3 regions of the Pseudomonas sp. S2_A10 genome follow, and region 2 is predicted to be linked to each of the others. Evidence: riboswitches for the same ligand, from Rfam matches in the RefSeq annotation. Region 2 holds a riboswitch; each other region holds the start of a gene.

Evidence for each region. A riboswitch is a leader RNA that binds a small molecule or an ion and turns the genes downstream of it on or off. The one in region 2 is predicted to bind cobalamin.
Region 1: another riboswitch for cobalamin. It lies ahead of AB4N41_RS20365 (CbtB domain-containing protein); the one in region 2 lies ahead of AB4N41_RS23615 (ABC transporter substrate-binding protein).
Region 3: another riboswitch for cobalamin. It lies ahead of cobO (cob(I)yrinic acid a,c-diamide adenosyltransferase); the one in region 2 lies ahead of AB4N41_RS23615 (ABC transporter substrate-binding protein).

The regions. Positions count from the first base shown of each region.
Region 1 is NZ_CP162773.1:4,531,283-4,538,698, reverse strand. Features, by position in the region: gene cobW (cobalamin biosynthesis protein CobW) at 1-903, opposite strand, end outside; cobalamin riboswitch at 1,003-1,214, opposite strand; cobalamin riboswitch at 2,089-2,307, shown strand; gene AB4N41_RS20365 (CbtB domain-containing protein) at 2,431-2,628, shown strand; gene AB4N41_RS20360 (CbtA family protein) at 2,640-3,341, shown strand; gene AB4N41_RS20355 (cobalamin biosynthesis protein) at 3,338-3,751, shown strand; gene cobM (precorrin-4 C(11)-methyltransferase) at 3,830-4,576, shown strand; gene nfuA (Fe-S biogenesis protein NfuA) at 4,721-5,305, opposite strand; gene AB4N41_RS20340 (fatty acid cis/trans isomerase) at 5,409-7,416, opposite strand, start outside.
Region 2 is NZ_CP162773.1:5,285,044-5,292,459, reverse strand. Features, by position in the region: gene metE (5-methyltetrahydropteroyltriglutamate--homocysteine S-methyltransferase) at 1-381, shown strand, start outside; partial or broken gene AB4N41_RS23625 (ABC transporter ATP-binding protein) at 591-1,259, opposite strand; gene AB4N41_RS23620 (FecCD family ABC transporter permease) at 1,352-2,368, opposite strand; gene AB4N41_RS23615 (ABC transporter substrate-binding protein) at 2,365-3,378, opposite strand; cobalamin riboswitch at 3,519-3,710, opposite strand; gene AB4N41_RS23610 (ParD-like family protein) at 3,920-4,147, shown strand; gene map (type I methionyl aminopeptidase) at 4,144-4,935, shown strand; gene AB4N41_RS23600 (ABC transporter ATP-binding protein) at 5,139-6,293, opposite strand; gene AB4N41_RS23595 (ABC transporter permease) at 6,311-7,120, opposite strand; gene AB4N41_RS23590 (ABC transporter permease) at 7,127-7,416, opposite strand, start outside.
Region 3 is NZ_CP162773.1:3,726,079-3,733,494, reverse strand. Features, by position in the region: gene AB4N41_RS16845 (cobyric acid synthase) at 1-804, opposite strand, end outside; gene cobD (threonine-phosphate decarboxylase CobD) at 801-1,793, opposite strand; gene cbiB (adenosylcobinamide-phosphate synthase CbiB) at 1,786-2,694, opposite strand; gene bluB (5,6-dimethylbenzimidazole synthase) at 2,691-3,341, opposite strand; gene AB4N41_RS16825 (cobyrinate a,c-diamide synthase) at 3,338-4,720, opposite strand; gene cobO (cob(I)yrinic acid a,c-diamide adenosyltransferase) at 4,717-5,328, opposite strand; cobalamin riboswitch at 5,412-5,641, opposite strand; gene AB4N41_RS16815 (hypothetical protein) at 5,804-6,388, shown strand; gene AB4N41_RS16810 (PQQ-dependent sugar dehydrogenase) at 6,455-7,416, shown strand, end outside.

The DNA.
Region 1 (7,416 bases), 750 kb from region 2:
CTTGTTCGGAATCGCCGCGAAGCCTTTGACCCGCAGGATGCCGTGCTGCACCACCAGTTGCGTCAGCGCATCGAGCAGCAGGCTTTCGTCGGCTTGCGGCAATTCGATGGAGATCGAATCGAAGGCGTCGTGATCGTGGTCGTCGTCATCACCGTCATGGTGGTGATCGTGGTGGCTGTGGCGGCTGTCGATATGCTCTTCAGAGCCGGCACCGAGACCGATCAGCACGTCGAGCGGCAGGCGGCCATTGCTGGCTTCGACGATTTTTACCGCTGGCGGCAGCTCTTCGGCTACTTCAGCGCGTACGCGAGCCAGGTCTTGCGGGCTGGTCTGGTCAGCTTTGTTGAGGATCACCAGGTCAGCGCTGGCCAGTTGATCGGCGAACAGTTCATGCAGCGGCGACTCGTGATCAAGGTTCGGATCGAGTTTGCGCTGGGCATCGACCTGATCCGGGAACGCGGCGAAGGTGCCAGCAGCGACGGCCGGGCTGTCGACCACGGTGATGACTGCGTCGACGGTGCAGGCACTGCGAATTTCCGGCCACTGGAAGGCTTGCACCAGCGGTTTTGGCAGGGCTAGGCCCGAGGTTTCAATAAGGATGTGGTCGAGATCGCCGCGACGGGCAACCAGCTCGCGCATCACCGGGAAGAATTCTTCCTGCACGGTGCAGCACAGGCAGCCGTTGGCCAGCTCATAAACGCGGCCGCTGGCCTCTTCTTCGGTGCAGCCGATGGTGCATTGCTTGAGGATTTCACCGTCGATGCCCAGCTCGCCAAACTCGTTGACGATCACCGCAATGCGCCGGCCCTGAGCGTTGTCGAGCATGTGCCGCAGCAGCGTGGTTTTGCCCGAACCGAGGAAACCGGTGACGATGGTGACGGGGAGTTTGGCCAGTGTTTTCATCGGTATGCCCTTTGGCAAGCGGCGGGCATACGGGACGAGAACCGGCAGCGCGCATGCACGCCGGAAGCATTCGCCACCGGATCACCCCGCCCGGTTGTAGTGAGAATCTGTGACGAGGCAGGTCTCCTGGCTGACGGCGTTCAGGCGTTGGGCCTGGCGTCCATTGCGCCTTCCCGCTGGCTCATCGGTTGAGCTGGCAGTGGCGTGGCAACGAACATCACCGTTCACAGTTGCGGGGGCAGCCGCGGCTTTGACCGCGTTCCCTTCTTAGCTTCGGCGAGTGCCGAAGAACCTCGAAAGCGCAAGGCTACGCATGGGTCCGTCGTGGGTCAATGGGCGTTGAGTTTGAGTTCGGGGGCATATCCGTTGCTGCGGTAACGGCTTCTTATGGTTTCGCTCTTACAGCGAGTCCCTTTTTCAAACGCCAAAAAGGAACCAAAAGGCTTTGCCCCGGCGTACGGCCCGCTCGCTGGGGCTCGGGGTACCTTCGTTACGGGACCGATCCGGGCGCAGCGGCTACGGTTTGCTTCGCTGCACCTCCTTCCGCTGTGTACGACTGCGTCGCACGGTCGCTGCGCTCCCACCCCCGGATCGATCCCGTAACGAAGCCTGCCGAAGGGGCAAAAGATCAAAAGCCAGAGCAAAAGCAAAGGCAAAGGCAAAAGCAAAAGATCGCAGCCTTCGGCAGCTCCTACAGTTGGATCGCGCACCAGCTCAAGAACAGGTCGGCTGTCAGGCCGCCTTCGCGAGCAGGCTCGCTCCCACAAAAGCAAAAGTAAAGCAGCGCAGCCGCCCCACTCAACAATGAGCGCAAGCTCGAGTGCTCTTGATCTTGATCCACCGGCGACGTCGGAAGGCTGAGTGGAGGGATTGATCCGGGCGTGGGAGCGCAGCGACCGTACGACGCAGTCGTACACAGCGAGTGTAGGTGCAGCGAAGCAAACCGGAGCCGCTGCGCCCGGATCAGTCCCGGAGCGAAGGAACCCGAGCCTGCGAGGGCCGAACGTAGGAGCAAGCCTTTTTGGGTACTTTTTCGGCGTTTGGAAAAAGTGCCTCGCCGTAAGGGCGAAACCGTAATCAGCAACACCCGCAGCAACGGATATACACACAAAAACATCAGAAAAATGCCCACATCGCAGTACCGAAAACTCCCGGAAATTGACTAAAAACCCAAACCCATGTTCTCCTGCACACCTTGTTACGGGTGCCCTTCACAGGGTGAAACGGGAAACCGGTGAATCATGTGCTTTACTCAAAGCCATGTCAGTCCGGTGCTGCCCCCGCAACGGTAAGCGAGCGAAGCGTCAGATCCACTGTGCCCCGGCATGGGAAGGTGATGCTTGCAGGTCGGCGACCAGCCAACCCCTCGCGAGCCCGGAGACCGGCCCGCAACACCCAGCGCGCGCAAGCGCCGCTGAACACAAACAAACCCGCGGTGGGCGGGCGCTGTTCGAAATTCCTGCGTGCCCGGCCCGCAGGGATTTTCATGCGCTCTGTTTACCCGCTGACATTTCAGAGGGAAGCGCTATGTCGATCATCAGTAACACCGTCAGCCACACTGACCACATCTCCAGCAGCACCACACTCGGCCAACGCGTCGCCGCCGCCCTCTTCGCCTCGATCCTCGGTGCCAGCCTGGTCTGGTTCGCCGGTTTCTCGCACATCGAAGCGGTGCACAACGCCGCCCACGATACCCGCCACAGCGCCGCGTTCCCGTGCCACTGAGGCCTGCCGAAATGATCAAGCGTATCGCGCAAACCGCAGGCTTCACCGGCTTGCTGGCCGCCCTGCTGCTGACCCTGCTGCAGAGTTTCTGGGTATCACCGTTGATTCTGCAGGCCGAATCCTTCGAGAAATCCGAACCGGTCGCGCAAGTCCACGAACACGCCGCCGGCACCGCCGCCCACAGCCATGATGGCGAAGCCTGGGAGCCGGAAGACGGCTGGCAGCGCGTGGTCTCGACCACTGGCGGTAATCTGGTGGTGGCAGTGGGTTTCGCCTTGATGCTCGCCGGCCTGTACACCTTGCGCGCGCCGACCAAGACCTCGCAAGGGCTGCTCTGGGGTCTGGCCGGTTACGCCACGTTCGTTCTCGCGCCGACCTTGGGCCTGCCACCTGAATTGCCGGGCACTGCGGCTGCCGATCTGGCATCGCGGCAGATCTGGTGGATCGGCACTGCCGCTTCGACCGCCGTCGGCCTGGCACTGATCGCCTTCAGTCGTCACTGGCTGATGAAGCTTCTTGGTGTAGCGATTCTCGCCGTGCCGCATGTGATCGGCGCGCCGCAACCGCAGGTGCATTCGATGCTCGCTCCAGAGGCACTGGAAACCCAGTTCAAAATCGCTTCGCAGCTGACCAACGTCGCGTTCTGGCTGGCTCTGGGCCTGATCAGTGCCTGGTTGTTCCGCCGCAAAAGCGCAGGCCCATATCAGGCATGACCGATGACCGCGCAGCGCCGACCTTCGTGGTCGGCCTTGGCTGCCAGCGCGGCTGTCCGGCCAGTACGCTGCGTGCGTTACTTGATCAAGCATTGCAGGCGCACCGCATCGAGCTGCGAGCGGTCAAGGCTCTGGCGAGTATCGATCTCAAGCGCGACGAACCGGGGTTGCTGGAACTGGCCACACAATTGAATCTGCCGCTGCAGTATTTCAACAGTGCCGAGCTGGCGCCCTATCAGCAGCGCCTCAGCCATCAATCGCAAATCGCCTTTGAGCGCACCGGCTGCTACGGCGTGGCGGAAAGCGCCGCGCTGGCGCTGGCCGAGCAGTTGATTCAGGCGCCGGCGAAACTGCTGATTCCCCGGCAGAAATATGCGCAGGCCACGCTGGCATTGGCCGGCGCTGCATAAAATCCCGATAATCCCCGCCATTGATCATGAGCACGCTTCATCTGCAGTGTGCCTGCGCCTCTTCACAAGGATTCAACGATGACCGTCTACTTCATCGGCGCCGGCCCAGGCGACCCGGAACTCATCACCGTCAAAGGCCAACGGCTGATTCGCAGCTGCCCGGTGATCATTTATGCCGGCTCGCTGGTACCCGCAGCGGTGCTGGAAGGTCATCAAGCCGAAACCGTGGTCAACAGCGCTGAACTGCATCTGGAACAGATCATCGATTTGATCAGGACTGCCCATGCCCAAGGCCAGGATGTTGCCCGTGTGCATTCGGGGGATCCAGGTCTGTACGGCGCGATTGGTGAGCAGATTCGCTACTTGCGTGAGCTGAACATTCCTTTCGAGATCATTCCGGGCGTGACCGCCACAGCGGCATGCGCAGCGCTGCTGGGCGCCGAGTTGACCCTGCCGGACATTTCGCAAAGCGTGATCCTGACCCGTTACGCCGACAAGACCGCGATGCCCGCCGGCGAAGAACTGGCGAGCCTGGCGCAGCACGGCGCGACCATGGCCATTCATCTGGGGGTCAATCATCTGGAAAAGATACTGGTCGAACTGCTGCCGCATTACGGCGCGGACTGCCCGATTGCCGTTATTCACCGCGCGACATGGCCGGATCAGGACTGGGTGGTAGGTACATTGGCGGACATTGCCGACAAGGTCGAGGCCAAAGGCTTTCGGCGTACGGCGCTGATTCTGGTTGGCAGGGTGCTGGGCAGCGAGGTGTTTGGCGAATCATCGTTGTATCGCGCCGGGCATGCGCATCTTTATCGCCCTTGAAGACGCCTTCGCGAGCAGGCTCGCTCCCACAGGTGATTGCATTTAATTGTGAGAGCGAGCCTGCTCGCGAATGGGGGCGGCAAAAGTTACCCATAAAAAAACGGCGCTCACGGGGCGCCGTTTTTCATGTTCGCAGCGAACGCCTTAGTAGTAGGCGTTTTCTTTCTGCGTGTGGTCGGTCACGTCGCGAACGCCCTTGAGCTCCGGGATGCGCTCGAGCAGAGTGCGCTCGATGCCTTCCTTCAAGGTCACGTCGGCCTGGCCGCAGCCCTGGCAACCGCCACCAAACTGCAAAACAGCGATGCCGTCCTCGACCACATCGATCAGGCTGACCTGACCGCCGTGGCTGGCCAGCCCCGGGTTGATTTCGGTTTGCAGGTAGTAGTTGATGCGCTCGTTGACCGGGCTGTCGGCATTGACCATCGGCACTTTGGCATTCGGCGCCTTGATGGTCAGCTGGCCGCCCATACGGTCGGTGGCATAGTCGACAACGGCGTCGTCAAGAAACGCTTCGCTGAAGGAATCGATGTAAGCGGTGAAGCTTTTCAGCCCCAGCGCGGTATCTTCAGGTTTCTCTTCGCCCGGCTTGCAGTAGGCAATGCAGGTTTCGGCGTACTGGGTGCCAGGCTGGGTGATAAAGACACGGATGCCGATGCCCGGGGTGTTCTGCTTGGAGAGCAGATCGGCCAGGTAATCATGGGCGGCGTCGGTAATGGTAATAGCGGTCATAAAAACTCCTCGCAGGCTTGGGCGCAGTTTACGCCAATCGGCGCGGCTGACAAAGTCCTAGTATTTTTGTCGGGAAAGAATCCCGGCATATGCCTGCGAATGCTCAAAGGTTCTCGTACCGGTTCATATCCAGCACACCCTCTTCCACCGGATCGGTTTCGTGTATGTACTGGCTCAGATCGTGGAAATACAGCCAGAACTGCGGATGACTGCGACGAATGCCCCAGCGTTCGACGATCTTGTCGAACCGATTGGCATCCTTGGCATTCTCCATCGCATCGACGAACGCCGGCACCTGCTCGGCCGGTACGTTGAAGATGAAGTTCGGGTAACTGCTGAGCACGCCCGGAGAGATCGTCAATGTGTCGAGGCCCGGTTGATAGCGCAGCGACTCACCGAGCAAAAACGCCACGTTGCTGTGCGCGCGGTTGCGCAGCACGCTGTAGACCTCGCGCTTGCCGCTGGCGGTTTCGACGCGCAGCAAGGTCGCTTCGGGCAACTGGTCGATGACTTTCAACCCTGCGGCCGGTCGCGAGGCCAGACGGCTCAGGGCCTGCTCGGCGTTCTGCAACGCCGGATCGATATTCGGTCGCGAGCAATAAGCGCCGTCGCAGCGATTGATCGGGTCCGGCCGCGCGTTCAGATCACCGTAGCGCGCCAGCAACTGCATGGCGAAATCGTGTTTCGGGTCTTTTTCGTCGAGTTTGAGCGCGGTCGGTTTGTCGTCATCGATGGCCTCGTAATCGAGCCACATCTTGAACTGGCCGCCGTCCTGGTACCAATCGTTGAGGTAATCCTCGCGCGAGTCAGCGGGCATCAGGCGCAGGAAGTTCTGCTCGGCGCCGTTACGGATCAGGTCGAAATACAGACGGGTCTGCGCCTGATGGGAGACGTTGCCGAACACGTCGAAATTGACCGCGAGCTGGTAATAGGTGCGCTCCAGCAGCGGATAATCGAACAGCCACATGGTTTGCGGCACCTCACCGATCAGCCCCTTGGTCACCGAAGCACTGTCGAAATGGCGGAAAATGCTCAGCAAGGCGTTGTCGTTGCCGGCCCACAGCGTCGACCAGCTCGGCGCCGGCAGATCGGCATAGCTGTCGCGGCGCAGTGCCTCGTATTCGTTGCGCTTGTCGCGGTAGTTGCGCCACAGGCTCAGCACGCTGCCGACATCGTCGTTCTGCCCCGGCATCGCCAGCAGCGGCGTAGCCTGGCCACGGTAGTTCGGGTCGGTGATGTAGAGATCATGTTCCGGCGCCTGGAACAGCGCCCAGAAGTTGTCGCGGATCACGTCGGTCGCGATCTGCCCACGGCACACCGGCCCGCGAATGAAGGTGCGGACGAAGTATTCAGCGTTATCGAGCATGAACTGATAGCGCGCCTGCGCCGGAATCGCTTCGAAAGTGGCAAACGGATTGGCACGGCTTTGCGGGCCGTAACCCGGCAGCGCATTGACCTGCCAGTTGCCGTTGTAGAACAGGCTCTTGATCCGCGCCATTTTGGCTGCGCTCAGCGGATAAGTGATGTGCGTCTTGTGCACGATCACCCCCTGCACCGGCCACAAGCGGTAATACACCTGCGTGCCCGGGTCGTCGTTGGGGCGGCGCGTGGCGATCAGGTCGATCGGCTGGCCGCTCGGCGTGCGCGAACGTACCCACTGGAAATAATGCCCCGGCTCGCCGTCCTTGAAATAGATGTGCGCCAGATACCAGTGCTCGAACAGCCAGCGCCCGACCAGACTTTGCCGCGCACCGGGGGCGTTGAGCAGGTTTTCCCACTGCAGGATCTGCATGGCCTCTTTGGCACTCGGCGCCAGGCTCTGCTCGTCAATCGGCGCGCCAGACGCCAGCCAGCGCTGCAGGGTCTGGTATTGCTGGTCGGTTAGGCCAGTGACCGCCAGCGGCATGCCCTCTTTCGGGTGCGCGCCGGCATATCCGTCGAACTCCGCAGGCATTGCGCATAGATTGTTGCGATTGAGCCCTAGAACAATGTCTTCCGGCAGTTTGGCGTTCGGCGTCAGCGGCGTCTTGTGGCCGAGTTCAAGCATGCGTGCCATCAGCGCGGCCTGACTGCCCTGGGCATCGAGCACCGAATAGAAGTCTTTCTGCTGC
Region 2 (7,416 bases):
TCCGGCGTGCGCGACGAAACGCAAATCCACACGCACATGTGCTACAGCGAGTTCAACGATGTGATCGAGTCGATCGCGGCGATGGACGCCGATGTCATCACCATCGAAACCTCGCGTTCGGACATGGAACTGCTCGAAGCGTTTGAAGCGTTCGCCTACCCGAACGACGTCGGCCCCGGCGTGTACGACATTCACTCGCCACGGATTCCCGATGTGACGGAAATGGTCGGTTTACTGCGCAAAGCGGCGCAGCGTATTCCGGTGGAGCGGCTGTGGGTCAATCCGGATTGCGGGTTGAAAACCCGAGGCTGGCCAGAGACCGAAGCGGCGCTGGTGCACATGGTCAGCGCCGCGCGGCAACTGCGCAAAGAGTGGGCCTGACCCTTTACCGCCCTGGAATACATAACCCTGTGGGAGCGAGCCTGCTCGCGAAAGCGGTGTGTCAATCGACACCATGTTGGATGACCTGACGCCTTCGCGAGCAGGCTCGCTCCCACAGAACTCGCGTTCTCCCCGTCATTCACGGCAACACACAAATCCTTTGTGGGAGCGAGCCTGCTCGCGAAAGCGGTGTGTCAGCCACCCATGCATCAGGCAAGGAAGCGCAATATCGGCGCACCATCGAACGGGTCTGTCAGATAGTGCGCCCTGACCCCGAAAGTCGTCTGTAACCGCTCCGGCGTCAGCACGTGCAGCGGCTCGCCCAGTGCCACCAGACGCCCGCGCTCCAGCACCCCCAGGCGATCGCACTTGAGCGCCTGATTGAGATCGTGCAGGGCGATCAGCGTAGTCACCGGCAGTGCGCGCACCACTTGCAGAATGCTCAACTGATGCTGGATGTCGAGGTGGTTGGCCGGCTCGTCGAGCAGCAGGATCTGCGGGCGCTGCGCCAGTGCGCGGGCGATGTGCACGCGTTGGCGTTCCCCGCCGGAAAGGCTGCGCCAGAGGCGGGTGCGCAGGTGCACGGCGTCGACGTCGACCAGCGCTTGCTCGACGATGGCGTCATCGGCCGGCGACCATGGTTGCAGCGCCGACAACCACGGCGTCCGCCCCAGCGCCACCGCGTCGAACACGCGAATGCCATCGTCGGTATCGGCCTGTTGCTCAACCACCGCGAGCGTCTGCGCGATAGTGCGCCGCGACATCTTGCCCAGCGTCCGACCGTCGAGCTGCACCTGACCTGCGCTCGGTTCGCGCAGGCCAGCGAGCAGTTTCAGCAGCGTGGATTTACCCGAACCGTTCGGCCCGACAATGCCCAGGGTCTCGCCGCGCTGGACATCGAGGCTGACACCATTGAGCAACTCGGCACCGCGCACCTTGAAGCCCACACCCGCACAACTCAGAACCGTGTTCATCGCGCCGATCTCCGGCCCACCAGAATCAGCGCGAACACTGGCGCGCCGACCAGCGCGGTAATCACGCCGACAGGAATCACCTGACCCTTGATCAGGGTGCGTGACAGCACATCGGCGGCGATCAGAAACACTGCGCCGCCCAACGCACTGGCCGGCAGCAGACGCGCATGGCCGGTGCCGAGCAACAACCGCGCGGCATGGGGAATCACCAGACCGACAAAGCCGATCGAGCCGACAATCGACACCATCACCGCCGTCACCAGCGCGGCGCAGCCAATCAACAGAATTTGCACACGTCGCACTGGAATGCCGAGAGACGCCGCCGAGTCCGCACCAAAGGTGAACGCATCCAGCGCCCGGCGATGCCACAGACAAACAACCAACCCCAACACTGCCACCGGCACCGCCAGCCACACCGACGGCCAGCGCACGCCGCCGAGATTGCCGAGCAGCCAGAACATGATCCCGCGCGCCTGTTCCGAGCTGGCCGAGCGGGTGATCAGAAAAGCGGTGAGGGCGTTGAACAGCTGCGAGCCGGCAATCCCGGCCAGAATGATCTGCCCGGTGCCGCTGGCCGAGCCGCTGACTCGCGCCAACAGGATCACCAGTGCGAAAGCGGTCACCGCGCCGGCAAAAGCACCGACCGACAATGAAATCGCCCCGGCACCGACGCCGAGCAGGGCGACCATCACCGCGCCGGTCGAGGCGCCAGCAGAAATTCCCAGCAGATACGGATCGGCCAACGGATTGCGCAGCAGCGACTGCAGGATTACGCCACAGGTCGCCAGACCGGCGCCGCAGGCCGCCGCGACCAGCGCGCGGGTCAGGCGATAGTTCCAGACAATGCCTTCGTCGATCGGGTCGAGCACATAACCGGCGCCCCACAGCTTGTTGGCCAGCACCTGCAACACCACGCTCGGCTCGATCGAAGTCTCGCCAATGGCCACGCCGCCGATCAGCGCGACCGACAGCGTCAACAGCACCAGCAGCAAACGGATCAGGCGTCTGCTCATGGCGACAGGTCGTAGCCGTTGATCGCGCTGGCCAGTTGTGCGAGGCCGTCGAAGGTGCGCAGGCTGGCCTGCATGGCCATGGCGTCAAGGATGATGATGCGGTTGTGCTTGACCGCGTCCATGTTGCGCGTCACCGGATCACTGCGCAGGAAGGCGAGTTTCTTCTGATAGTCGTCCGCCGGGAAACGTCGACGATCCATGCGCGCGATCACCAGAAACGTCGGGTTGGCCTTGGCGATGGTTTCCCAGCCGACCGTTGGCCATTCTTCATCCGACTCGACGACGTTGCGCACGCCGAGGGTGCTGAGCATGAAATCGGGAACGCCTTTGTGCCCGGCCACGAAAGGCTCGATGTCCATCTCGGCGCTGGAGAACCACACCAGAGCGCTGACGTCTTTGCGCTGCTGGTTTTTCGCGGTGGCGATCGATTGCGCGAGGCTGGCTTTGAGCTGCTCATTGAGCTGTTCGCCACGCGCCTGCACGTCGAAAATCGCCGCCAGTTGGCTCACGCTTTTGTAGATGCTGTCGATGCGAAACGGCGCCAGCCGCGTGCCGTCCGAACCGACGAGGTTGTCCTTGGCTTCGCAATCGGAGGGCAGCAGATAGGTCGGAATCTTCAGTTCATGAAACTGCTCGCGGGTGCCGACCGCGCCTTGCGGGCCGACCATCCATTCCAGCTCGACGGCAACCAGCTCCGGGCGTTTGGCGATCACCGCTTCGAAACTCGGCTCGTTGTCGGCGAGGCGCTCGATCCTGTCGTTCTGTGCTTTGTATGTGCCCAGCACATCGTTGAACCACAGCGAAGTGCCGACGACTTTGTCGCCCAGACCCAAGGCGTAGAGCATTTCCGTGCCGGCCTGGCCAATGGTCACCGTGCGCGCAGGCGCGTGTTGAAAGGTCAGGCTGCTGCCACAGTTTTCGACGGTCAGCGGATACGCAGTCGGCGCCGCTTGCGCCAGGGGGCAAAGGCTCAGAGCGGTGAGCAGGGTGGCAACGCGGGGCAGCAGCATGGGGCAGTCTCCAGGGGAACCGTACGGGAGCGGGCGGGTACGGTTTGGAAACACACCTCGGGCGCGGTCGTGGAAACTACGCAAGGCCGGCACGGGGAAAATGCGCACGGCACGATGTCCTTCCCGGACACCCCGCCGGTTGGTCAGTCACTGTGCCGGCAGGTCTCCTGACTGATGCGTCATCGCCACGCTCCGGCCTTCCCGGGGTTCACCCAGTGGCAGTCGAGGAGCAGGCTCGGCACCTACAGTTGCGGGGGCAGTTCCGATTGATGCGTGGAGCATCTCGGATTCCCTATTAATTCCGTGTGGAAACCGGCGCGGGCATGGTAGTCGATCAGGCCGCTGATGGGGAGCCGAATCTGCTTTGGTAGGAGCTGCCAAAGGCTGCGATCTTTTGATCTGGTCTTTAACGGGCAAGATCAAAAGATCGCAGCCTTCGGCAGCTCCTACACGGGTGCGTGTTTGCGTGGCGAAGCGTTTGCAATCCGAGGGTAAGCTTGGCTAATATACGTTCCATATACACATCGTATCGGATTCATATATGGGCATCGTAAAAATCTCAGAGGACATGCACGAGAACCTGCGCATCTCCAGCAACGCCCTCAGCCGCTCGATCAACGCGCAGGCCGAGCACTGGATGCGCATCGGCATGCTCGCCGAGCTGCATCCCAACCTCGACCACAGCGCCATTTGCCGCCTGCTGATCCGCGCCGAACAGAATGGTGGGCTGGATCTGCAACAACTGACTCAGGAAGCCGTCAGCGCATGAGAAACCAGATCAAGATCAACACCCCGGCCGACATCGAAAAATCTCGCGCCGCCGGCAAACTCGCCGCTGAAGTGCTGGCAATGCTGGTGCCGCATGTGAAGGCTGGCGTGACCACCGATGAGCTGGATCGACTGTGCAACGATTACATCGTCAACGTGCAGAAGGCGGTGCCAGCCAACGTCGGTTATCACGGCTTTCCGAAAACCGTCTGCGCGTCGGTCAACGATGTGGTGTGCCACGGCATTCCATCGGGTACTCCATTGAAAGACGGCGACATCGTCAACCTCGACATCGCGGTGATCAAGGACGGCTGGTTCGGCGATACCAGTCGCATGTATGTGGTGGGCGAGGCGACTCCCGAAGCGCAGCACCTGATCAAGACCACCTACGAAGCCATGTGCGCGGGCATCCGTGCAGTGAAACCGGGCGCAACACTGGGCGATATCGGCCACGCGATCCAGAGCCTGGCGGAGGCGGAGGGCTTCAGCGTGGTGCGCGAATACTGCGGCCACGGTATCGGCAAGGTCTATCACGACGAACCGCAGATCCTGCATTACGGCTTTCCCAATCAAGGGCTGAAGCTTAAGGCCGGGATGATTTTCACCGTGGAACCGATGCTCAATGCCGGCAAACGCCATGTCAAGAACATGCCGGATGGCTGGACGGTGCTGACCAAGGATGGCTCCTTGTCGGCGCAGTGGGAGCATATGGTCGCGGTGACGGAGAGCGGGTTTGAATTGCTGACGGCTTGGCCGGATGAGATTGAAGGGTACCGGGCCATTGGCTAATACCGTGTCGCCTGCTTGCCCTCACCCTAGCCCTCTCCCAATGGGAGAGGGGACTGACCGAGGTGTTGTTGCGAGATACGCCGACGTGCGATACCGAGTCGAACTTACATTTTGAACAGCATGAAGATCGGCTCCCTTTCCCCCTCGCCCCCCGTGGGGGAGAGGGCTGGGGTGAGGGGGTAGATCCAACTGACTCAGCGCAATCAGTGAGCACCGGCAGCCTTGTTCAAATCGCTCTCGGTCCACTCGGTATAAACACAAGCATCCGCCGTCGCCCAGCGCACCCGTACCGGATCGCCGGCCTTGAGCGGCATGCCCGCTGCCGATAGCGCTTTCACCGTCATCGACGTCCCGCCCGCAGTCACCACGCTGCACGTCTGGCTTTCACCGAGAAACAGCACCTCCACAACGTTCGCCGACACCTCATTCCAGCCCGCTGCCAGCGGCTCATCCAGCGCCTGCTGCGTGCTCAGCGCCAAGGCCTTTTCCGGACGCACCATCAGCAGCACATCCTGATCAGTGTGCAACCCGGACGTCAGCCGAATCGACAACGACTGGCCCTCGAAACTCGCCGCTGCATTGCCTTGCGCCTTGAGCTTGAGGAAGTTCGAATTACCCAGGAACGACGCGACAAATGCATTCGGCGGATTCTGGTAAAGGTCATAACCACTGCCCAGCCCGACAATCTTGCCGTGGCTGAAAATCGCGATGCGTTGCGACAGACGCATGGCTTCTTCCTGGTCGTGGGTCACGTAGACGATGGTGATGCCCAGGCGCCGGTGCAGCTGGCGCAGTTCATCCTGCAAGTCTTCGCGCAGCTTCTTGTCCAGCGCACCGAGCGGTTCGTCCATCAGCAGAATGCGCGGCTCGTAAACCAAGGCGCGAGCGATGGCAACCCGTTGTTGCTGGCCGCCAGACAGTTGCGAAGGGCGGCGATGGGCGAACTGCTCAAGCTGCACCAGCTTCAACATCGCATCGACGCGCTTTTCGCGCTCGGCGGCAGCCAGTTTACGGATCGCCAAAGGGAAGGCGATGTTGTCGCGCACCGACAGATGCGGGAACAGCGAGTAACGCTGAAAAACCATGCCGATGTCGCGCTTGTGCGGCGGCACGTTGACCAGCGACTGGCCGTTGACGAGGATCTCGCCGCTGCTCGGTGTTTCAAAACCGGCGAGCATCGACAGCGTGGTGCTTTTGCCCGAGCCGCTGGAGCCCAGGAACGTGAGGAATTCACCGTCCTTGATGTCCAGCGAGATATTGTCGACGGCAGCGAAATCGCCGTAGTGCTTGTTCAGGTTGCGCAGGCTGACCAGGGGTTTGTCGCTCTGCTGGGATGCGTCTTTGATCACGGCACTCATGTCGTACTCCTGGGCGCTCAGGCGCTGATTTCGTTGCGCCGGCGCAGGGCGGCGGCGATCACCATGACCAACACTGACAGGCCGATCAGCAGCGTCGAAGCGACGGCGATCACCGGGGTCAGGTCCTGGCGCAGGGTGGTCCACATTTTCACGGGAAGGGTTTGCAGAGTCGGGCTTGCCATCATCACGCTGAGCACCACTTCGTCCCACGAAACGAGAAAGGCGAAGAGGGCGCCGGCGACCATGCCCGGACGGATCGCCGGGAACGTCACCTTGAACACCGCTTGCAAGCGCGAGGCACCGCAGATTACCGCCGCGTCTTCAATCGACTGATCGAACAGCTTCAGCGAGTTGATGATCGAGATGATGGTAAATGGCAGCGCGACGATCACATGGCTGACGACGAAGGCGAACATGGTCCCGGTGTAGCCGAGTTTGAGAAACAGCGCATACACCGCCACGGCAATGATCACCAGCGGCACGATCATCGGCAGGGTGAACAGGCCGTAGAGCATCTCGCGGCCGGGGAAGCGTCCGCGCACCAGCGCAAACGCGGTTGGCAAACCGAGGGCCACGGCGCAGATCGTGGTCAGCACGGCAACTTTTAGGCTGGCGGCAGCGGCGTTCATCCAGTCGGGATTGGAGAAGAACTGGCCGTACCATTTCAGCGTCCAGCCCGGCGGAGGGAACACCAGCCACTGCGAGGAGCCGAACGACAGCAGCACGATGAACACGATCGGCAACAGCAGGAACAGACCGATCAGCCCGGTAGTGGCGTAGAGGCCGAAACGCATGCGCCGGCTCATGGCATTGGGGGTCAGGAGCATGTCGGCTTACCTCGCGTTACTGGCGCCAACCGGGGATTCCGGTTGAAGCTTCAGGTAGAAGTAGAACAGCACCAGGGTGATTGCGATCAGCAACGCGGCGCCGGCACTGGCCAGGCCCCAGTTGAGGAACGATTGCACCTGCTGAATGATGAACTCCGGCAGCATCATGTTCTGCGCCCCGCCGAGCAGCGCGGGGGTGACGTAGTAACCGAGCGACATCACGAACACCATCAAACCGCCGGAGGCCAGACCCGGCCGGCACAGCGGCAGGAACACCCGGAAGAAGTTGGTCCACG
Region 3 (7,416 bases), 1.6 Mb from region 2:
CAGCGGGTCGAAATCGGTGTGATTGCTGATGCGCGGCAGCACCGGCACCACCACTTTCAATACCTGCTCGGCCTTGTCGGCCTGGCGTTGGTCGATGCCGTCCTCGGCCTCAAGGTGCAGGTCCATCACGTAGGGCAAGACGCCGACCACCGGTTTGCCGGTGCGCTGCTCCAGCCAGTCGAGGCCCGGTTGCAACAAGGCGATATCGCCGCGAAAGCGGTTGATGATGAAGCCTTTGACCCGCGCCTGCTCGCTCGGCGAGAGCAATTCCAGCGTGCCGACCAAATGCGCAAACACGCCGCCGCGATTGATGTCGGCGATCAGCAAAACCGGGCAATCCACTGCCTCGGCAAAGCCCATGTTGGCAATGTCGCCGGCGCGCAGATTGATCTCCGCCGGCGAACCGGCGCCTTCGACCATTACCAACGAGTACGCAGCGCTGAGTCGCTCGTGCGAGGCGAGCACCGCTTGCATCGCGATGGCCTTGTAATCGTGATAGGCGACGGCGTTCATCGTCGTCACCGCGCGGCCATGAATGATCACTTGCGCGCCGGTGTCGCTGTTGGGTTTGAGCAGCACCGGGTTCATGTCTGTGTGCGGTTCAAGACCGGCCGCTTGCGCCTGCACTGCCTGCGCGCGGCCGATCTCGCCGCCGTCAGCGGTGACTGCGCTGTTGAGCGCCATGTTCTGCGGTTTGAACGGCACCACCGCCACGCCCTGGCGAGTGGCCCAGCGGCACAACGCCGTCACCAACGTGCTTTTGCCGGCATCGGACGTGGTGCCTTGCACCATCAGAGTGGTCATGGGTGGTCCTTGGCGAATGCTTGCAAAGCCTGTTCGAGACGCAGCGCTTGCGCGGCATCCGCTGGCAGGCCGAAACGCACACTGCTGTTGTGGCTGAACAGGCGCAGGAGGATGCCGCGCCGGGCGAGGAATTCGTGCAGCGCTTCGGCGTGCTCGGTGATCAGCCACTGAAACAGCGCGCAGCCACCCTGCGGTGCAAAACCGCAACGGGTCAGCAGCGCCACCAGCCGTTCGCTCGCTTCATCGCTGCGAATCCGCTGACGGGTGTGACCCTCGGTGTCTTGCAGGCACGCCGTACCGAGTACCCGCGTCGGCCCGCTCACCGCCCACGGCCCGACCTGTTCGGCGAGCAGTTTGAGCAACTTGCGCTCGGCCAGAACGAAACCGAGGCGCACCCCGGCCAGACCGAAAAACTTGCCGAACGAACGCAACACCACCAGCCCGACCTGATGCGCATAGGGCGCCAGGCTCAGCTGCGGCGTGTTGTCCATAAACGCCTCGTCGACCACCAGCCAGCCACCGCGTTGCGCCAGCCGCGCATGCCAGTCGAGCAGGCGTGCCGGGGTCAGGCTGAGGCCGGTCGGATTGTTCGGATTGACCACCACCAATACATCGAGGCTGTCGAGAAAGAACTCGACTTCCTGCTCGAGCACTTCACGGACGATGTAACCGCTGCGCCGCCAGGCTTCGGCATGCTCGGCATAGCACGGCGACAACACGCCGACCTTGCCGGCCCGGCGCAGACGCGGCAGCAACTGGATGGCCATTTGCGAGCCGGCCACCGGCAACACCTGCGCGGCGCCGTAGTAATCGCAGGCGGCCTGTTCCAGACCGTCGTCGGTTTCCGGCAAGCGCGCCCAGGCGCGCAGCGGGATTTCCGGGATCGGGAACGGCCACGGCGCGAGGCCGCTCGACAGGTCGAGCCAGTCGGCTTCGGCAATCCCGTAATCGAGTGCAGCCTTGCGCAACCGGCCACCGTGCTCAAGCATAAAATTCCGCCCCCAGGCAAAGCATCAGCAGCCATAACCATACGCCGCGCTGGACCAATTGCCAGCCACGGTCAATGGAATCGGCATCCGCCGGCGCACCTTCGCCCAGTTGTGGGCGCTCATGCAGTTGGCCGTGATAGATCGCCGGGCCACCCAACTCGACGCCCAGCGCACCGGCACCGGCCGCCATCACCGGGCCGGCGTTGGGGCTGTCCCACTGCGGCGCCTGGGTGCGCCAGCATTTGAGCGCGAGGCGGGTCTTGCCCAGTAGCGCGTAGGTCAACGCCACCAGACGCGCAGGAATGTAGTTCAACACGTCGTCGATTTTCGCCGCCGCCCAGCCGAAACGTTCAAAGCGTTCGTTGCGATAACCCCACATCGCATCGAGGGTATTGCTCAAGCGATACAGGACCACGCCCGGCGCGCCGGCGACGGCAAACCAGAACAGCGCAGCGAACACTGCATCGCTTCCGTTCTCCAATACCGATTCGGTGGCGGCACGGGCCACAGCGTTGCTGTCGAGTTCATCGGTCTGGCGGCTGACCAGATAACCGACACGCTTGCGCGCCTCGTCCAGATCATCGGCGCGCAACGCCGCCGCAACCGGCGCGACATGTTCGCCGAGGCTGCGCATGCCGAGGGCGCAATACAGCGCGAGGATCTCGACAATCCAGCCGACATAGGGCGCCCAGGAAAATGCCGTGGCGAGCAAGGTCAGCGGCAGTACCGCGATAACCCACGCGGTCACGCCATGGCTGCGCCAGCCACGACCTCCGGCGTTGAAGCGTTGCTCGATGCGCCCGGCAAAATTGCCGAACGCCACCAGCGGATGCCAGCGTTTCGGTTCACCGAGCAGCGCATCCAGCGCTACTGCGGCGACACTCAGCAACGCCACACTCATTGACTCACTCCCCAATAATTTTCGTACAGCAACTCGTTGAGCGGCCGCGCCTGCGCCCAGCCTTCAAGTACCAGCATCGGCGCCGGATAGAATTCCTTGACCGGGCCGAGACACAACACCGCCAGCGGTTTCGCACCGGCCGGCAATTTGAGCAAATCCGCCAAGGCTTGCGGTTCGAACAACGAAACCCAGCCCATGCCCAGGCCTTCGGCACGGGAGGCCAGCCACAGATTCTGGATCGCGCAGGACAGCGAGGCCATGTCCATTTCCGGCAACGTGCGCCGACCGAAGATGTGTTTTTCGCGATCGTCCATCAGCGCTGCGACCAGCACTTCGGCGCAATCGTTGATGCCTTCGACCTTGAGCTGCATGAACTCATCGCTGCGCTCGCCAAGGGCTTCGGCAGTGCGGATGCGCTCTTCTTCCACCAGATCGCGGATCTGCCCGCGCAGAGCACGATCGCTGATGCGGATGAAGCGCCAGGGCTGCATCAGACCGACGCTCGGCGCTTGATGAGCGGCTTCGAGCAGACGACGCAGCAGTTGCGGCTCGACGCTGCCGCCGGTGAAGTGGCGCATGTCGCGGCGCTCGGCGATGGCCTTGTAGACCGCTGCGCGTTCGGCTTCGGAGAATGTGTTGTCGGTCATGGCCCTTTCGCGAGCAGGCTCGCTCCCACAGGGTTCAGGTCATCCATTGTGGGAGCGAGCTTGCTCGCGAAGGCGGCCTCACGATCTGGCGCAAACAATGCCGCAATCGCAGTCGGATTCGATGGGAAATAAAAGTGCACGTACGACGCCGTCATCCGCCCCTCGCGATAAACCGCCTCAGCGCCGCGCCCGCCATTGGGACTCAGCCCACGGGCAATCGGCGTCAGCGCTGTGGTGGTCAGGGAATGATGATAGGTATGCCCACGCAACTCCCCTTCCGGCAATTCAACCGCCTGCAACGCCAGCGCCGCCAGACGCTTCTGCATCACCGCCTCGCCCTTGAGCAAACCGACCAGCTCAGCACGGGTGCCTTCCACGTCAGTCAGCGAATCAAGCAGGTAAAGCATGCCGCCACATTCGGCGAGCAAGGGCTTGCCCGCCGTATGGTGCGCGCGGATCGCCGCCAGCATCGAGGCGTTTTGCGCCAGCGCGACGTGATGCAACTCTGGATAGCCGCCCGGTAGATACAGGCTGTCCGCCTCGGGCAATTGCGTGTCGCGGATCGGCGAGAAGAAGCGCAATTCGGCGCCCATCGCCCGCAGCAGATCGAGACTGGCGCCATAGGTGAAGGCAAAGGCTTCATCGCGGGCAACGGCGATGCGCACACCTTTTAATAGAGGCTCGGCGGCGATGATCTCAGGCGCGGCGAATTCTACGGCGGGTGGCAGCGCGACCTCGCAACTGCTGGCCAGCGCATCGGCGGCCGCGTCGAGGCGCAGATCCAGATCATTCAATTCGCTGGCCTGAACCAGGCCGAGGTGGCGGCTCGGCAATTCGATACCGGTTTCGCGGGACAGCGCACCGTACCAGCGCAGACCTTCGGTGAGGCTGCCTTCGAGTAATTGCGCATGGCGCAAGGTGCCGACGCGGTTGGCCAGCACGCCAGCGAACGGCAAGTCCGGCTGATACTTCGCCAGGCCCAGCGCCAAGGCGCCAAAGGTCTGCGCCATGGCGGTGCCGTCGATCACGCCGAGCACCGGCACACCGAAGTGGCGCGCCAGATCAGCGCTGGACGGCGTGCCGTCGAACAGGCCCATCACGCCCTCGATCAGAATCAGGTCGGCTTCGGCGGCGGCTTCCCACAACAGCCGGCGACTTTCCTGCTCGCCGACCATCCACATGTCCAGTTGATACACCGGCGCACCGCTGGCGCGCTCGAGGATCATCGGGTCGAGAAAGTCCGGGCCGCATTTGAACACGCGCACCTTGCGCCCTTGGTTGCGATGCAGACGGGCAAGTGCGGCGGTGACGGTGGTCTTGCCCTGACCGGAGGCCGGCGCGGCGATCAACACCGCCGGGCAGTGACGTGGTTGCTTCAAAGTTCGACGCCTTTCTGCGCTTTGATCCCGGCCTGGAAGGCGTGCTTGAGCATGCCCATTTCGGTGACCGTGTCGCCCATCTCGATCATTTCCGGCTTGGCGCCGCGACCGGTGACCACCACGTGCTGCATCGGCGGACGCGCCTGCAAATCGCTGAGCACCTGATCGAGATCGAGGTAGCCGTGCTTGAGGGCGATGTTCAACTCATCGAGCACTACCAGACCGATCGAAGGGTCGCGCAATAATTCGCGGGAGACTTCCCAAGCGGCGGTCGCCGCGGCGATATCGCGCTGACGATCCTGGGTTTCCCAGGTGAAGCCTTCGCCCATGACGTGGAAACGCACTTGCTCGGGGAAGCGGCGGAAAAACAATTCCTCGCCAGTGCTGTTGCGGCCCTTGATGAACTGCACCACGCCGCACTGCATGCCGTGGCCCATCGCGCGGGCGAGCATGCCGAACGCCGAGCTGCTCTTGCCTTTGCCGTTGCCGGTCAGCACCAGCACCAGGCCACATTCGTCGGGCGAGTTGGCAATGCGTTCGTCGATCACGGCTTTCTTGCGCTGCATGCGCGCCAGATGGCGTTCGTCACGCTCGGGGGAATCAGTCATGGGGGGAGCTCTCCGTTGAGGCTGGATAACGGCGGGCAGGCACAAGAATAGACGGCAAAAAGCCTGGCATCGCCCACCGTGATGCCGCTGAGATGGATCAGGCCGGTCTCCGGGCTCATGAGCGGCGTTTCGCCGGACTGCGCGCCTTCCCGCTTCTTTCGAGGCAGTGGCTCAAGGCGCAGTTTTCACTCATTTACCGTTGCGGGGGCAGCGCCGGGATCGTCGTGGCTTCGCTTGAAGACCACCCTCACCGGCTTCCCTGTTTCACTCTGTCGACGCGGGGCCACAGAGCACCTGAAACAAGCGGCGAAGGTTAGAGGGTTGGGGGTGGAGCGTCAATTGAAGAGGCGCTTTGCGCGCGAATAACTGCCGTTGATCCATTGTGCAGCGGCAATCTTGTGCCAGACTGCGACAAGTGATATCAAAGAGCCATGCTTTTCCCGAAAAGCCCACTACAACAATAAGGATGACGACGATGCAAGGCATGATCATCAGCAACCCGCGCCTGGAATTCCTGCGCCCGCTGCTGGAACGCTGGTTTGACTGTATCGATCGCTACAACACCGTACGCGGCGACAACGACACGCCATATTGGCACGACGAGAAAGCCAATCTCGGCCTGCTCGCGGCAGCGGCGTGGATGGCTGAAATGGTCACGCTGAACGACACGGCCACGCGCAAACAGAACGAAGAAGGCGAACGCAATGCTCGCGCCGACCTGCTGATTGCCGGCGCCGAAGACCGCGCGTTCATTCAGGCCACGCAACGCTGGCCACGGGTCAACAACCTCAACCTGACCCAGGCACTGCTCGACGTCACCGCTGATGCCAAGCGCATCAGCTACGCCAGCGATCTCAAGCTCGGCTGCCTCTTTGTTGCTCCGCAAAAAGCCCAGCACAGCGCCAGCCCTGAAGAACTGCAGGACATGGTCGACGACCTGCAAAAGGAACACACCTGCGCCGTGGCCTGGTATTTCCCCTACGCCTATCGCAAATTGCACAGCGACGCGGGCAACTATCATCCCGGCATCGCCGTGCTGTTCAAGGAAGCCCGCGGTTGAGCAGTTGAACCATCGGGCCTGCGCCCTCCTCTATGTTTAGGAATGCATTCATAGGGAAGATCAGCAATGCGCAAGGCCCAACTCGCTCTTATCATCGCCGTCGCTGGCGGGCTCGCCGCCTGCGGTGAAACCTCCAGCCTGCAAGTCTCCGACGGCACCGGCCCGTCACCGAAACTGCCCGAACCGAACAAGACGCTGATACCGACAGTCAACATCGCCCCGGCGGTGGGCTGGCCGGACGGCGCGAAACCGATCGCAGCGGCCGGCACCCAGGTCGCCGCGTTTGCCGAAGGCCTCGATCACCCGCGCTGGCTCTACGTGCTGCCCAACGGCGATGTGCTGGTGGCGGAAACCAATGCGCCGCCCAAGCCCGATGACAGCAAAGGCATTCGTGGCTGGGTGATGAAGAAAGTCATGGGCAAGGCCGGCGCCGGCGTGCCCAGCCCGAACCGCATCACCCTGCTGCGTGATGCCGACCACGATGGCGTCGCGGAAACCCGCACGGTGTTCCTGCAGAACCTCAACTCGCCGTTTGGCATGACGCTGGTTGGCAACGATTTGTACGTAGCCGACACCGACCGCCTGCTGCGTTTCAACTACGAGCCGGGCGCCACCGAGATCAAGACCCAACCGATCAAAGTCGTCGACTTGCCCGGCGGCACGCTGAATCACCACTGGACCAAAAACGTCATCGCCAGCAAGGACGGCAACAAGCTCTACGTCACCGTCGGCTCGAACAGTAACGTCGGCGAAAACGGTCTGGATCAGGAAGAAGGCCGCGCGGCGATCTGGGAAGTGGATCGTGCGACCGGCAATCACCGGATCTTCGCCTCGGGCATCCGCAACCCTAACGGCCTTGCCTGGGAACCCACCAGCGGCGCCTTGTGGACAGCGGTCAACGAGCGTGACGAAATCGGCAGCGATCTGGTGCCGGACTACATCACCTCGGTCAAGGACGGCGGCTTCTATGGCTGGCCGTTCAGCTACTACGGGCAACACGTCGATGTGCGGGTCAAACCGCAGAATCC